DNA from 3 places in the Sporosarcina saromensis genome. Region 3 is predicted to be linked to each of the others. Evidence: riboswitches for the same ligand, from Rfam matches in the RefSeq annotation. Region 3 holds a riboswitch; each other region holds the start of a gene.

Region 1 (4,742 bases), 1.9 Mb from region 3:
TAAACCGCAACAAGCCAACCGATAACGGGACTTGTTGCGGTTCATTTCGTTCAGATTATTGCTCCGCAAATAATGTATACATTTTTTCAGGATAATCTGTGAAAATTGCTTGCACACCTACTTGTTGCATGTACTTTGCATACTGTTCATCATTCACCGTAAACGTCCTTACTGGAATTCCACTTTCGAAAACTTCACGCATGGAAGGGCGAATAGCAGCTGGAAAAAGGATATGTAAGTCATCTGCTGGGACGCTTCGTATATAGTTGACAGGGTTCACGAGTACTTCCATGAACAACGTTGCGGTTCTAATGGCTGGTGCAAGTTGTTTGCTTAATTGAATAGCACCATGGTCAAACGACGAAAGGATGACGCGAGCTGTCAACTGGTATTCTTCAATTAGTTCAATTACTTTTTGAACCATTCCATCATAGGGAAAGATGTCCGACTTCAATTCAATATTTATCACGTGTTCTGTTGATTGAAAGACTTCAAGCACTTCTCGTAATGTAGGAATGGTCGTTCCTGTAAATTCGGGAGCGAACCAGCTTCCGAAATCGAAGGTGCGCAATTCTTCTAAAGTGAGGTCTTTTACATAGCCCTTACCATTTGATGTTCGATTAATCTTTTCATCATGGATGACAACCAATTCATGATCTGCTGTCATATGAACGTCAAATTCCACTCCATGAATCGGCAGGGAAGCTGCTTCTTTAAATGCGGGAATTGTATTTTCGGGAAATGTCCCGGAAGCTCCTCTGTGGGCAAAAATGTCCATTGTATTTTCCTCCGACGCTACAGTCGAGTAGCAAGTGTAATATAGATAAAGATTTCAAAGCATCTAAATGGTTGTTCGTTTATGCAATTAAGAAAGGGCGGCGGTTAGCCCGCAGCCCGCTTAGTATGCATGTATTCTGTGTTGAATCAGTTCCAATTATTGTTGTTTTCAATTTCCTTCTTGAGAAGTTCCGCACCTCTAGGGCTGATGAACATGCCATTAGACAAACGTTTATTCTCAGAAGTGATATCACCAGTTACAATACACGCCTCATCGACAACATATTTTCGTAGAATAATCATATCGTCGTCTACAAAAATTTCCATCGGTGCACCTTTCTCCAATTGTAAGGTGCTTCTAAGTTCTTTTGGAATCACAATTCTTCCGAGATGATCAACTTTCCGTACGATACCTAAACTACGCATAATATCCTCCCTGACTTCGTGATAGTTATTATACCAGTATGGATGAGTATACCAGTAAAATAGAAAAAATACAAAAATATGAATATACTTTCTTATCTTTACTTACTTCTACTATTCCACATCTGGAAACTTTAAAACTATTCTATACATCGATTTCTGTTAAAATAGGAAACGTTGTAAAGAAAGGAGAACGATTGTATGTCTGTTTTATTGAAGAAATCGGTGTTTTTTGATTATGTTCAAATTATTATTGGGGCGACTTTTGTCGGCCTTGCATTTAATATATTTTTGTTGCCATCTCGTATTGCAGCGGGTGGGATTTCTGGGGTAAGTACGATATTGTACGAGCTATTCAACTATAATCCGGCTGTTGTCCAATGGATCATTAATATCCCACTAATTGTACTTGGACTTGTGCTTGCAGGAAAAGAATTTAGTGTGAAAACGATTGTTGGTACGTTTTTTGTCCCGTTTGTCATCTTTTTAACGCATGATATTAACTTGTCCGTTGACAACCCTCTACTCAGTTCTATTTATGGTGGGATCATGCTTGGTATTGGGTTAGGAATTGTGTACCGTGGGAATGGCTCGACTGGCGGCACCGCTTTAATTGCACAATTGTTGAAAAAGTATACAGGCATTTCAAGCGGTTTCTCACAATTGATTGTCGATGGAATTGTCGTTGTCACTTCAGCATTTGTATTTAATTTTGAACTCGCTTTATACGCACTCATGGCTATTTATGTTACAAGCAAGGTGATTGACTTCGTGCAATTGCAAACTTCCCCGACGAAGTTAGTGCTCATTATTACCGAACATGAAGATAAAATCCAAGCGGTCATTCAAAATGAGATCGACCGTGGTTTGACGAAAGTAAAATCAACAGGTGGGTTTTCAAACAATGACAAGACGATGATTTTCTGTGTAGTGGAACAATCAGAAGCCGTTTATTTGAAAAAGTTGTTACAAACTGCTGAACCGAGCGCTTTTGTCATATTCCTGAATGCTTCTGAAATTTTGGGGACAGGCTTTTCGAGAGCGAAAGTAAGACTGTAAGAAATAAGTATACAATTCTGTATAAAATGATATAATGGACAACAAATGAATATTTCTTATCAAGAGAAGCTGAGGGATTTGGCCCTGAGAAGCTTCAGCAACCTCTGCTCCGGCAGGAAGGTGCTACCTCCAACAAGATGTTAATCTTGAGAGATAAGAGCGGAGACCGTTAAAAATCCTCGTTCCTATCTTAGGAATGAGGATTTTTTACATGAATAGGGGGAATTTACGTGCCGATTAATATACCTGAACAATTGCCGGCAAGAGAAATGTTGAAAGAAGAAAAAATATTTGTGATGGATGAAGGGAGAGCTACTTCTCAAGATATCCGTCCATTAAACATCATCATTCTCAATTTAATGCCTGAAAAAGAGAAAACTGAACTGCAACTATTGCGGTTATTAGGAAACACACCCTTACAAGTAAATGTATCTTTTTTGAACACCGCTACATATGAATCGAAAAACGTCAGTAAAACGCATTTAGATGCATTTTATACAACGTTTGAGCATGTGAAAAATCGCCGCTATGACGGTCTAATTATTACGGGTGCACCAATTGAGCATCTTGCATTCGAAGACGTAACGTATTGGGATGAACTGCAACAAATCATGGATTGGTCCAACACGAATGTCACATCCGTTTTGCACATATGTTGGGGCGCTCAAGCAGCTCTTTATCACCATTATGGCATTAATAAATTTGAACTCCCAAAGAAGTTGTCGGGTGTATATGAACATACATTGACGGATCCGACGGTAGAGCTTGCGCGTGGCTTCAACGATTTGTTCACCGCTCCTCATTCTCGTTACACATCCGTATCCATTGAAGAAATTGAACAGGACAATCGCCTTCAATTGTTGGCTATATCTGAAGAAGCGGGAGCTTTCATCATACTTTCAAAAGATGGCAAACATATTATGGTGACAGGGCATTTGGAGTATGATGCATGTACGCTTGGTGAAGAGTATGCGCGTGATATTGCAAAAGGCATTGCAATTGATGTTCCGGAAAATTATTTCCCGCACGATGATCCAACGAAGCAACCGTTGAATACATGGCGTTCGCATACGCATTTGTTGTTCTCCAACTGGCTGAACTATTATGTGTATCAAGAGACACCATTTGAATGGAAATAAAAGTAAAGCTAGCATTGGCACATGTTGCTGATGCTGGCTTTTTTGGCTTCAATGAGTTTTTCGAGTCAATAAAAACAGCAATTAAATTAAGATAAAAAGCTTTCAAATTTCTCTACAACTTGCATTCCTATTCGATTACGTATTTCTCTTCTGAATAAGTCCCTCTTTCTGCTGCAAACTAGTGTACAGAGGAGGTAAGAGAACATGGAATTAGAAGGGTTACTGGAATTGAAGTTTTGGGAAATGCTTTTGCGGACGACAACTGCATTTATCATCTTGCTCATTCTTGCAAGGATTATGGGGAAGAAACAAATCTCACAATTGACGTTTTTCCATTATGTGACGGGTATTACGATTGGATCGATTGCTGCCGAGATATCCGTTAATTCAGAAACGCATTTTTATAATGGAAGTATATCCTTAATTTGGTGGGCTTTATTGACGGTTTTTGTGAACTTCTTAACAATCAAATCAAAGAATTTACGAAAGTTGTTAGATGATCAGCCAACAATCCTTATTTTAAAGGGGAAAATTAGTGAACAAGGCATGAAGAAAGCACGTTTTACGTTGAATGACCTGAATATGATGCTTCGAGAACAAGGCATTTTTACTGTGACCGATGTTAACTATGCGATACTTGAAACGAATGGGGAACTGAGTGTATTAAAAAAAGCGAGCCAGGAGCCAGCCACACGAAAAGATGTGAATGCTCCTAGCCCTGAACCAAAATATCTTCCGACTGAGATTATTTCTGACGGAAAGTTAATGAAAGAAAACTTAACCGAACTTCATTTGACAGAAGAATGGTTGTATGCTGAGTTGCAGCATCATGGCATATCGACAGTTGAACAAGTCTTCTATGCTGAAATACTGGGCGATGGCACACTCCATGTCGATGAGCGAACCGGTCAATAAATTACGCAGTCGGCGTGACTTGTAACGTGGCAACTCCAGTAGTAATTGCAGCTTCACTAACAGCTTGTGCAACGGCACTTGCGACACGATCATCAAAAGGATCTGGAATAATATAGTCTTCGTGCAAGTCTTTCTCGTCAATTAAAGATGCAATTGCAACGGTCGCTGCCATTTTCATCTGCTCATTAATATCCGTAGCACGTACGTCCAACGCTCCACGGAAAATTCCAGGAAATGCAAGAACGTTATTTACTTGGTTAGGGAAATCGGATCTGCCTGTTGCAATAATCCGTGCACCGTATTGTTTAGCGCGTGCTGGCATGATTTCAGGATTTGGATTCGCAAGTGCGAAAAGGACTGGCCCTTCATTCATGGAAGCAATCATTTCTTCTGTTAGCAAGTCTGCAACAGAGACACCGATGAAGACAT
Region 2 (4,742 bases), 930 kb from region 3:
CACCGAATAGTGTAAAAATCATTTGGGGCGTCATCCAATCTTCCATTGCATTGATTTTGCTCTCTGTCAATGGATTGACCGCGTTGCAAAACACAATCATTATTGCAGCGTTGCCATTCTCTTTCATTATCTTGCTAATGGTTGTATCGCTCATTAAAGAGTTGAATGCAGAATTGAAGCTATCTAAAACAAAGAAATAATAACAAAACCGCGTGAAGCCAAGGCCTAAGCCTCTTGCTTTCACGCGGTTTTTTCACTTTATCGTTAGCTTAGAACAGGAACTGGCTTTAGCTGACGTATTATATGCACAAGATCTGCGACCATGGCGCTGCCGGTAGGATACATCCCTGCTCCTGGACCAATTAACGTCAACTTCCCTAAATAATCCGTTTCGACGATAATCGCATTATCGACGCCATCAATTGCATAAAAAGGATGTTCAGCGTCTAATAGGACTGGACCTACTTTACCTGACAACTTCCCCTCATCGTCAATTCGGATGTCCGCTACGTGACGATAGCGAAGTTCAGCTTTTGAAGCTTCTAACACGTCATCGGTTTGGATATGATCAATCCCAACGACTGACACTTCTTCCCATTCAGGCTGTTCATCAAACGCTAATGAGCTGACAACCATTAATTTATAAAACGCATCAAATCCACTTATATCATCTGACGGATCTGCTTCAGCAAACCCCTTTTTTTGAGCATGATGAAGGGCTTCTTCAAAAGTAACTCCTTCATCTCGCATCGCAGTCAAGATAAAATTAGAGGTCCCATTTAAAATGCCCTGCACCCGATGGACACGATCCCCCGCCAACAGATTTTCGATTGTCCGGATAATCGGAATACCACCAGCCGTTGTCGCTTCGAAACCGACTTGTACGTCTCTGAATTCTGCGTGTTTCAATAAAGCTGGGCCATGTTTAGCAAACATCTTTTTATTAGCCGTAATGATATGGATTCCCTTTTCAATCGCCTGCGACAAATACGTGTACGCCGGCTCTTCATCCACAATCGCCTCAAAAATGATATCAATTTCTGGATCGTTCAAGATGTCGTCAATCGAATCTGTTACAAGGACACTCGGAGCGACCGCCCTTTTCTTATTAACGTCTCTTACTAAAATAGAAGCAATTTCAATCGAATAGCCTGTATGTTGTTTCAATTGCTGCCTTTTTTCGTTTACGATCTTATAAACGCCTTCTCCGACAGTTCCGAAGCCGATTATAGCGGCTTTTATTGACGGCATGCCGCCACCTCCCTATAATCTTTCGCTGCTGTAGCCTCTTTTCCTTGTCATGTACTAAAGAAAAGGAGACCTCCCCCTTATCGCTGCGTCACAGGTACCGCTTTTGCAATTGCCTGTTCAAGATCAGCAATAATGTCTTCAGGTGATTCAAGACCAACCGATAGGCGAATCAACTCTTCAGGCACACCTGAATTTTTCAAGTCCTCTGCAGAGAGTTGCTGATGCGTCGTAGAAGCCGGATGGATAATGAGAGATTTTGCATCACCCACATTCGCCACATGAGACCAAAGGGTAATGTTGTCAATCACTTTACGACCTGCTTCACGCCCGCCTTTGATGCCGAAAACAATAATTGAGCCGAAGAATCCATTCTTCAAGTATTTCTTCGCATTCTCATGTGTCGGATGGTTTTCAAGGCCTGCATATGTCACCCATTCAACAGACGGATGAGCCTGTAAGAACGCGGCAACTTTTTGCGCATTTTCGTTATGACGCGGAATTCTTAAGTGCAAAGTTTCTAGACCTTGCAGGAAGTTGAATGCACTATCCGCATCTAAGCAAGGTCCGAAATCACGTAACAATTGCACACGAAGCTTTGTCGCAAACGCTGCAGCTGCTGCATCAATACCATAACGTAGACCATTGTAAGTACCATCCGGTTCTGTGAAACCTGGGAACTTGCCTCGTGTCCAGTCGAATTTACCTGCATCTACGACGACACCACCAATTGTTGTACCATGTCCGCCAATCCATTTTGTCGCGGAATGAATGACTACGTCTGCACCAAATTCGATTGGATTTGATCCGTATGGGGATGCAAATGTGTTATCGATGAGGAACGGAATTTCGTTTTCATGGGCAATGTTTGCGACCGCTTCAATGTCGAGCACCTGTAGGCTCGGATTTCCAATTGTTTCAGCAAAAATGGCTTTCGTTTTATCCGAGATGGCCGCGCGGAAGTTCTCAGGATCCGCAGCATCAACAAATTTCACAGTAATTCCGTAACGAGGGAGTGTCACGGCGAATAAATTATACGTACCACCATATAAATTGCTTGCTGCAACAATTTCATCTCCTGCGCCTGCAATATTTAAAATGGAAAATGCAATAGCTGCCATTCCTGAAGAGAGCGCAACTGCAGCAGTGCCTCCTTCAAGTAAAGCGACGCGTTCTTCAAAAACAGAGACCGTCGGATTTGTAATGCGCGTGTAAATATTGCCTGCTTCTTGCAAGCCAAAAAGGTTTTGGGCGTGTTCAGTATCGCGGAAAACAAAAGCGGTTGTACGGTGAATCGGCACTGCGCGTGAACCTGTGTGAGGATCCGGCTTTTGGCCACCGTGTAAAAGAAGAGTTTCAGGTTGAAGTGAGTTGTTCGTCATTGTCATTACCTCCAAAAGTTTTTTTAAGATGAATGAGTTCGATGCGGAGGCGATGGGGTTTTAGGAATAAAAAAATAACCCCTTTCGCTAAGAAGAGGGTTACGCTTACGCTTATTCCTCCCCTTATCTTTCAGTCCGTTCGCACGAATCTGTAGGAAGTAGCACCTTTGCAAGTTCATCACTTGCCGGTTGCCGGGCATCGCAGGGCCTAGTCCCTCCGCCGCTCTTGATAAGAGTATGGGTATTCAGTTTTTCATCTTGTGCTACAGTATAGGCTTCTTTTTTTTCAATGTCAAGTAGTTTTATAGAATTTTTCTGAACCTTGTATTTACACTGAGTGTTATGATAGGGGTATGTTATTTTACTAACAACGACTTACCTTTCTAGTGTGTACGTCTATTTTTTATTTGGAGGAATTCCTATGACAATATGGATTATCGGCATCATAGTATTTGGATATTTGATCGGTTGCCTACATGGCTCAACGGTAGCGCAATGGTTTTCTGGGGTTAATCTAAAAGAATCCGGTGTGAAAAATGCAGGTGCCTCGAATGCTACAATCGTATTAGGCAAACGGTTTGGCGCACTTGTCGCAATTATTGATATCGGCAAAGGAATTTTGGCAATCCTTGCCGTGCGCTTTATTGCCGAGCGTGTAGGTTTTTCAGTCGAGTCATTAACTGCCCTATTATTTTTGGTAGGTGTGGCAGTCGTTTTCGGCCACAATTTTCCGTTTCATATGAAGTTTAATGGCGGGAAAGGGACCGCTACCATTATCGGAGTGTTATTTGCTCTTGACTGGCGATTCGGGCTTGCAGGACTTGTTTTATTCATAATCGTCGCATTGCTCACAGATATTCTTGTGTATGGCGTCCTCATGCTATACGGAACATTTCTCGCAGCTGCCATCTGGATGGTCGGCGTCTGGCCAATTGTTATCGCCGTCCTCCTCTTTGTAATGGCTATTTGGAAACACAGTGAAAACATTCAACGGATTCGCAATGGTACCGAGCCAAGGATACGAGCCGTTTTTAAAAAGAAGTGAACAATCCATCTATAAAACCCGTATGAAGCCAAGTAACCTGAACTTGTTTTCATACGGGTTTATATTATTTTTTAATCAAATCAAACGAGAAATTCCAGTGAGCTCATCGTTTAGTATTGCACCCGTGGCTATGGGTATGAAGATCTCGAAAGCTTTGTCATGCCAATAAATTGAATACAATATACCCACCATGCAAAAGCAATCGTAAAACGCATATGATATCCCTTTTTCATATACGGATCTTTACATCGATTCCGCTATTGCAATGAGCTCAGCTTCTTCCAAATTCCCTTCGATACTGTAATAACGGCTTGGCGTCGTCCAAATTAATTGGCGGACGCCATTTTTAAACGTAATCAAATTTGCTTGCCGTTCATTAATAACTAATTCCTTTACTTTTGTATCCATACTATCGGCAGACAAACCAAACCCAAACTCCCCATCGAGCAATTTCTGATGTATGGACAATTGTTTACCCATGCCTACAAAATTTAACGTAATATCTGTACTAAGCTGATTTTCAGGACGAACGACCGTTACACTTGTCAATTCAAAAGAAGCGGGTACAATCGGCGACTTGATGTTAAAAGCTGTGAGCGATTGTGCTTCTTCCAAACTCAGCTGTTCGGTCACATATTCAATATCCATCACTTGGTAACCCATATCTTCCATCTCGGTCGAAGGTGGCGGCGCACCCTCATCAGCTATGCGCTCTGTATTGCCACCGAAAATTTGAACAACCGATCCTTGAATCTTTTGATAGAATACTAACCAATTGTTGAATGCTGCTCCTTGTTGAGGTGTGCCAACGGCGAAAAAGAGAAGACAAGCTGCCGCCATAATGAGTAAGGTGCTGCCATATATCTTTTTCCGTCCAGGCTTACGTTCTTTTTTCGAATTTTTTCTTCTCGCTTCGAATTGATTCCATGCTTCTTCAACAGGAATGTTCGGACCTGGATTTTGATCCATCTGCTTTTGCAATACTTCACGGATGATGTGATCCAATTCACGCTTTTCAGCTTTTGACATTTAACACCACCTCCATCAGTTCCGTTTGCTGTTCCAAT
Region 3 (4,742 bases):
CGACAGCCGACAGGAAAATTATAGGCTGCAGGGACGGTGCCTTTAATTGTTCCTAATCGTTCAACATCTTCATCAAGCTTCGGCAAACTACTTAATAGCCCTTGTGTATAAGGGTGTTTCGTCAATGACAGCAATTGCTTCGTTGGTGCTTGTTCCACAATTTGTCCACCATACATGACGATGACCCGATCAGAATACTCATATACGACGCCTAAATCATGTGTGATTAAGAGAAGTGCCATATTGTACTTTTTTTGCATTTCAAACAGTAAATCTAGTATTTGCGCTTGAATGGTGACATCTAAAGCGGTTGTCGGTTCGTCTGCGATAATTAGCTCCGGTTCACATGAAATTGCCATCGCAATCATGACACGCTGTCGCATTCCGCCTGACAGTTGATGTGGATATTCTTTGATGATTTCCTCGGGGCGGGGGATACCGACGATTCGTAACAACTCAATCGCCTTTTGTTGCGCGATTTGCTTAGACACTTTCTTGTGCTTTCGGATCATCTCAGTGATTTGATTGCCAATTGTAAAAACAGGATTCAACGCAGTCATCGGTTCCTGAAAAATCATGCCGATATGATTTCCACGAATTGACGTCATCTGCTTCTGTTTCAACGTGAGGAGATTCCGATCTTTTACGTGAATACTCCCGTCTACTATACGACCAGGTTTGTTAATGAGCTGCATAATGGAAAGTGCAGTAATACTCTTCCCACTGCCTGACTCACCAACAATCGCAACGGTTTCTCCAGGAAATACAGAAAAACTGACATCATCGACGGCTTTTGCAACCAAATCTTGATCTAAATAAAAATACGTTTTTAACTTCTGGACATCCAATACCGGCTCACTACTCATACAGACACTCCATTCCAGTTCCTTTTAGTCATGCTCTTCAGTCTAGGAAACAAGAGATTTACAAATCTATCAATAAATTAATCAGATAATTATATACAATGCTAATGATAAGAAACAGAATTGTCAATGTTTTATTTAGTAAAATATTGTAAGGTGTAGTAAAACGCTGTCGATTTTTGTAGTTTTAGGAATTTGTTTCGCGAGAGGTAATTTACGAGTGGCGAAATAGATTGAGTAGTTCATGGAGTTTTTTTAGAATCACATTTTTTTGAATCGCGACAGAAGGAGTGCTGCAAGCAAAAAAACGTATGCCCGCAGAATAATCAAGCGGCTACAGGCTCCTATATAGCAGGGAATATAGGAAACGGGGAAATAATAAAACCGCATACCTCAGAAATGGTACATCTCTGATGCATGCGGTATTAATAGTGACGGAGCTTTGTTAAATTATAAGGAGTAGCCTAATTTATACAGGTTGGCTTATGTTCCGACCGCTTATACTATTGACTAACTGTATTAAGGCAAAATCGCAAAAGAGCGGACAGGGAATCCAGATGCTTTTTCTGGTTTTGGAACAATATTAAAAATGACTGCACCTTTCGCTGGTACTTTATCCAAGTTCGTCAATAATTCAATTTGGTACGTGTCTTGTTCTAATACATAATATTCACCTTCAAGACTACCTTTTTCACGGAAATCTGCTGCCGAATCCGTATCAAATGTTTCGTGTCCAATCGCTTTTACGTTCCGTTCTTCAAAAAGGAACTTCAGTGCATCGAGTCCCCAACCCGGGATGCGATTATTGCCATTAGCGTCTTTGTTGTTAAAGGCTACATGATCCGGCCAACGTTTACTCCAATCCGTACGTAACGCTACAAATGTTCCTCCTTCAATTCTTCCATATGTTGCTTCAAAATCAAGGATATCTTGAACACTGCAGGTGAAATCATGATCAGCCTCAGCTTTCTTTGATTGATCGATGACGACTAGCGGCAAGACGAGTTCTTTTAATCCAAGTTCATCTAAATAGCGAGTATCGCGTACGAAGTGTATGGGTGCGTCGATATGAGTCCCGTACTGCCCAGGAAATGAGAATTTTTGCGCGAAAAAGCCGTCATCATGCGTAAAAAGAGTTTCAAATTTCGCATCCTCAAACATGAAAAAATGAGGGGAGTCAGGACCGAAAGAGTGGGTTAGATCCACCCATTCTTTGCTCTTAAGAAGTTGAAGTGCAGCTTGGAGTTCATTTGTCGTTTGTACAGTCATTTCAATCACTCTCTCTCATTAGGTAGTCAAAATAGGTACTAATCGGGAAGCGGTCTTCAGTGCTTGTTTAAAATCGGCAATCAAGTCCTCTGCCTCTTCCAGTCCAACAGAAAAACGCAACAAACTCTTGTCAACGCCCCGTTTCTCCCGTTCTTCCTCAGGAATATCAGCGTGCGTCTGGGTTGTCGGATAGGTAATGAAACTCTCTACACCTCCTAAACTTTCAGCAAACGTAATTAGACGTAAGTTTTCCAAAAACGGTCCCACCCAACTACTTTCTTGTAGACGGAATGATAGCATGCCACCTTTACCTGCATACAAGACGTCAGTTACCAATGGCTCGTTTTGCAAATACGTTACAAGTGCTTTTGCATTCGCATCATGTTGCTTCATCCGGACATGTAACGTTTTTAGCCCACGGACGACGAGCCAAGAATCGAATGGAGAAAGCGTTGCACCGATAGCATTATGATTCTCCCCTAACCGTTGGCAAAGAGATTCTCCTTTAGCGACAACAAGACCGGCAAGAACATCATTATGTCCACCGATATATTTTGTTGCGCTATGAATGACGATATCGGCACCCAGGTCAATCGGCTTTTGGTAATAAGGCGTTAAGAATGTATTATCCACAATTAGCAATAAGTTGTGTTTTCGAGCGAGTTTTGCATAATGTTCAATGTTAATTTCTACCATCAGTGGATTTGTCGGTGTTTCAATGAACAACGCTTTTGTTTGACTGGTTACTAGTTTCTCCGTTTCTTCAACTGAGGCAAATGCCGTGTACGTCGTTTGGATTCCGTACAATTTTTCATACTGGTCAAATAGACGGTATGTGCCTCCGTATAGATCATCTGGAGCAATAATCGCATCTCCAGATTTGAATAACGAGAGGACGAGTTGAATAGCAGCCATCCCTGAACTGCATGCAAAACCTGCATCCCCGTTTTCCAGGTCAGCAATCCCTTCCTCCAGTATCGTCCGTGTAGGGTTCTTTGTGCGGGTGTAGTCATAACCGGTCGACTGTCCAAGACCATCATGTTTGTAAGCAGTCGATAAATAGATCGGAGGGTTAATCGCGCCAGTTTTCTTATCACTTCCATTCCCTAATTGCACAAGTTTTGTATGTATACTTTGTTCTGTCAACATGCCCATCTCCTCTGTTTTTTTGTCTAAGTTTTGTTTTACGAGTTGAATGAAATCCACTAGTCTGCTAGCAATACATTGCATACCAGCACAAGCTCGTTCATTAAAAAAAGACCTCATCCGTAATAAGAAGAGGCCTTCAACAAAGTTGAAATCAATCTTCTTATCTTCAAGACGTATACGCCTTTTGGAATTAGCACCATACCAAAGTCGGGCTGGTTGCTGAGACGTCAACGGGCCAATCCCTCGGTCTCTCTTGATAAGAATAAAAAATATGGAATTGTTTTAAAAATTACATAACTAAAGTTATCATGATTTTAACGAGATTGCAAGCAGGAATATCAAAACCATAGCGACTGTTTGCTATAATGGATGGACTTAATAGAATGAAGAGGAGGCCATCCAATGGCTTGGCTATATGTATTGCTCGCTGCTGTTGTGGAGATTTTTTGGGTAATCGGACTACGCTATTCTGATTCTACACTCGAATGGATTGGAACTGTCGTTGCAATTATCATCAGCTTTTATGCGATTATTAAAGCGTGTGAGAAATTGCCTGCCGGTACAGTATATGCAGTTTTTACGGGATCAGGTGCAGCTGCAATTGTCATCATTGATTTCGTAATGTTTCATGCGGAGTTTACGATGATGAAGGTGCTTTTTATCGCGATTATCATCACCGGGGTTATTGGTATTAAAATGACGACCGGTGAAAAAGAGACGGCTGAAGGAGGCGAATAATGTGGCATGGCTTTATTTAGTTGTAGCAAGTTTGGGAGAAATACTAGGCGTATTCAGCATTAACTTGTTTCTCAAAAAAAAGAGTTGGCAACGCTTATTGCTCATTATTGTCAGCTTTTCCTTAGGTTTTCTATTCCTGTCCTTAGCAATGCGGGATATTCCGATGGGGACGGCGTATGCGATTTGGACGGGCTTGGGCGCTGCGGGAGCTGTTCTGATGGGCATCGTATTTTTCAAAGAGGCGGCAGGGTGGAAACGAATTTTTTTCCTTAGTTTAATTATTGGCGGTGCAGTCGGATTAAAGCTGTTTAGTTGAATACATGAACGGAAGACGTGTGGTACCAAGTAGCATGATTGGTTCCACACGTCTATTTGTTGTTCGTATAATCTTACTGTTCCGGTTGATGTGTAAGATGGCCTTCTCTCATAGAACCGAGGCCTTTTCCAAGCTTAACAGTTATGAAGATTGTTAAAAGTGTACTAACTACAAGCATTATACTAATCGGTAATGCTTTGCCGGTAATATCTTCTTTCGACAAGATTAAAACACTCTCCAGCCAGTCGGTAGGTACAAAACTTAGAACGACTGCGATCGTATTGTTCAGGATGTGCATCATGATTGGGAGCAGTAAATTTCCTGTCCGTAAATAGAGTAAGCATGCAATGACGCCGAAGAAAAATGCGCCGATAATGTCACTATGCAAGATGCCGAACAGTAAACTG

What was found. A riboswitch is a leader RNA that binds a small molecule or an ion and turns the genes downstream of it on or off. The one in region 3 is predicted to bind S-adenosylmethionine.
Region 1: linked by a shared signal. The riboswitch ahead of metA (homoserine O-acetyltransferase MetA) and the one ahead of ACVHUV_RS06930 (methionine biosynthesis PLP-dependent protein) in region 3 are both predicted to bind S-adenosylmethionine.
Region 2: linked by a shared signal. The riboswitch ahead of ACVHUV_RS02155 (O-acetylhomoserine aminocarboxypropyltransferase/cysteine synthase family protein) and the one ahead of ACVHUV_RS06930 (methionine biosynthesis PLP-dependent protein) in region 3 are both predicted to bind S-adenosylmethionine.

The regions. Positions count from the first base shown of each region.
Region 1 covers NZ_CM142738.1:3,283,122-3,287,863, reverse strand. The annotation lists gene ACVHUV_RS16775 (glycerophosphodiester phosphodiesterase) at 56-778, opposite strand; gene ACVHUV_RS16770 (transcriptional regulator AbrB family protein) at 925-1,203, opposite strand; gene ACVHUV_RS16765 (YitT family protein) at 1,402-2,259, shown strand; SAM riboswitch class I at 2,313-2,419, shown strand; gene metA (homoserine O-acetyltransferase MetA) at 2,490-3,398, shown strand; gene ACVHUV_RS16755 (DUF421 domain-containing protein) at 3,603-4,313, shown strand; gene ACVHUV_RS16750 (NAD(P)-dependent malic enzyme) at 4,315-4,742, opposite strand, start outside.
Region 2 covers NZ_CM142738.1:466,357-471,098, forward strand. The annotation lists gene ACVHUV_RS02145 (glycine betaine uptake BCCT transporter) at 1-200, shown strand, start outside; gene ACVHUV_RS02150 (homoserine dehydrogenase family protein) at 265-1,251, opposite strand; gene ACVHUV_RS02155 (O-acetylhomoserine aminocarboxypropyltransferase/cysteine synthase family protein) at 1,329-2,630, opposite strand; SAM riboswitch class I at 2,751-2,866, opposite strand; gene ACVHUV_RS02160 (glycerol-3-phosphate acyltransferase) at 3,052-3,675, shown strand; gene ACVHUV_RS02165 (DUF4367 domain-containing protein) at 3,919-4,704, opposite strand; gene ACVHUV_RS02170 (RNA polymerase sigma factor) at 4,691-4,742, opposite strand, start outside.
Region 3 covers NZ_CM142738.1:1,400,092-1,404,833, forward strand. The annotation lists gene ACVHUV_RS06920 (ABC transporter ATP-binding protein) at 1-866, opposite strand, end outside; gene ACVHUV_RS06925 (cyclase family protein) at 1,383-2,132, opposite strand; gene ACVHUV_RS06930 (methionine biosynthesis PLP-dependent protein) at 2,151-3,281, opposite strand; SAM riboswitch class I at 3,439-3,544, opposite strand; gene ACVHUV_RS06935 (DMT family transporter) at 3,684-4,019, shown strand; gene ACVHUV_RS06940 (DMT family transporter) at 4,021-4,335, shown strand; gene ACVHUV_RS06945 (CPBP family intramembrane glutamic endopeptidase) at 4,409-4,742, opposite strand, start outside.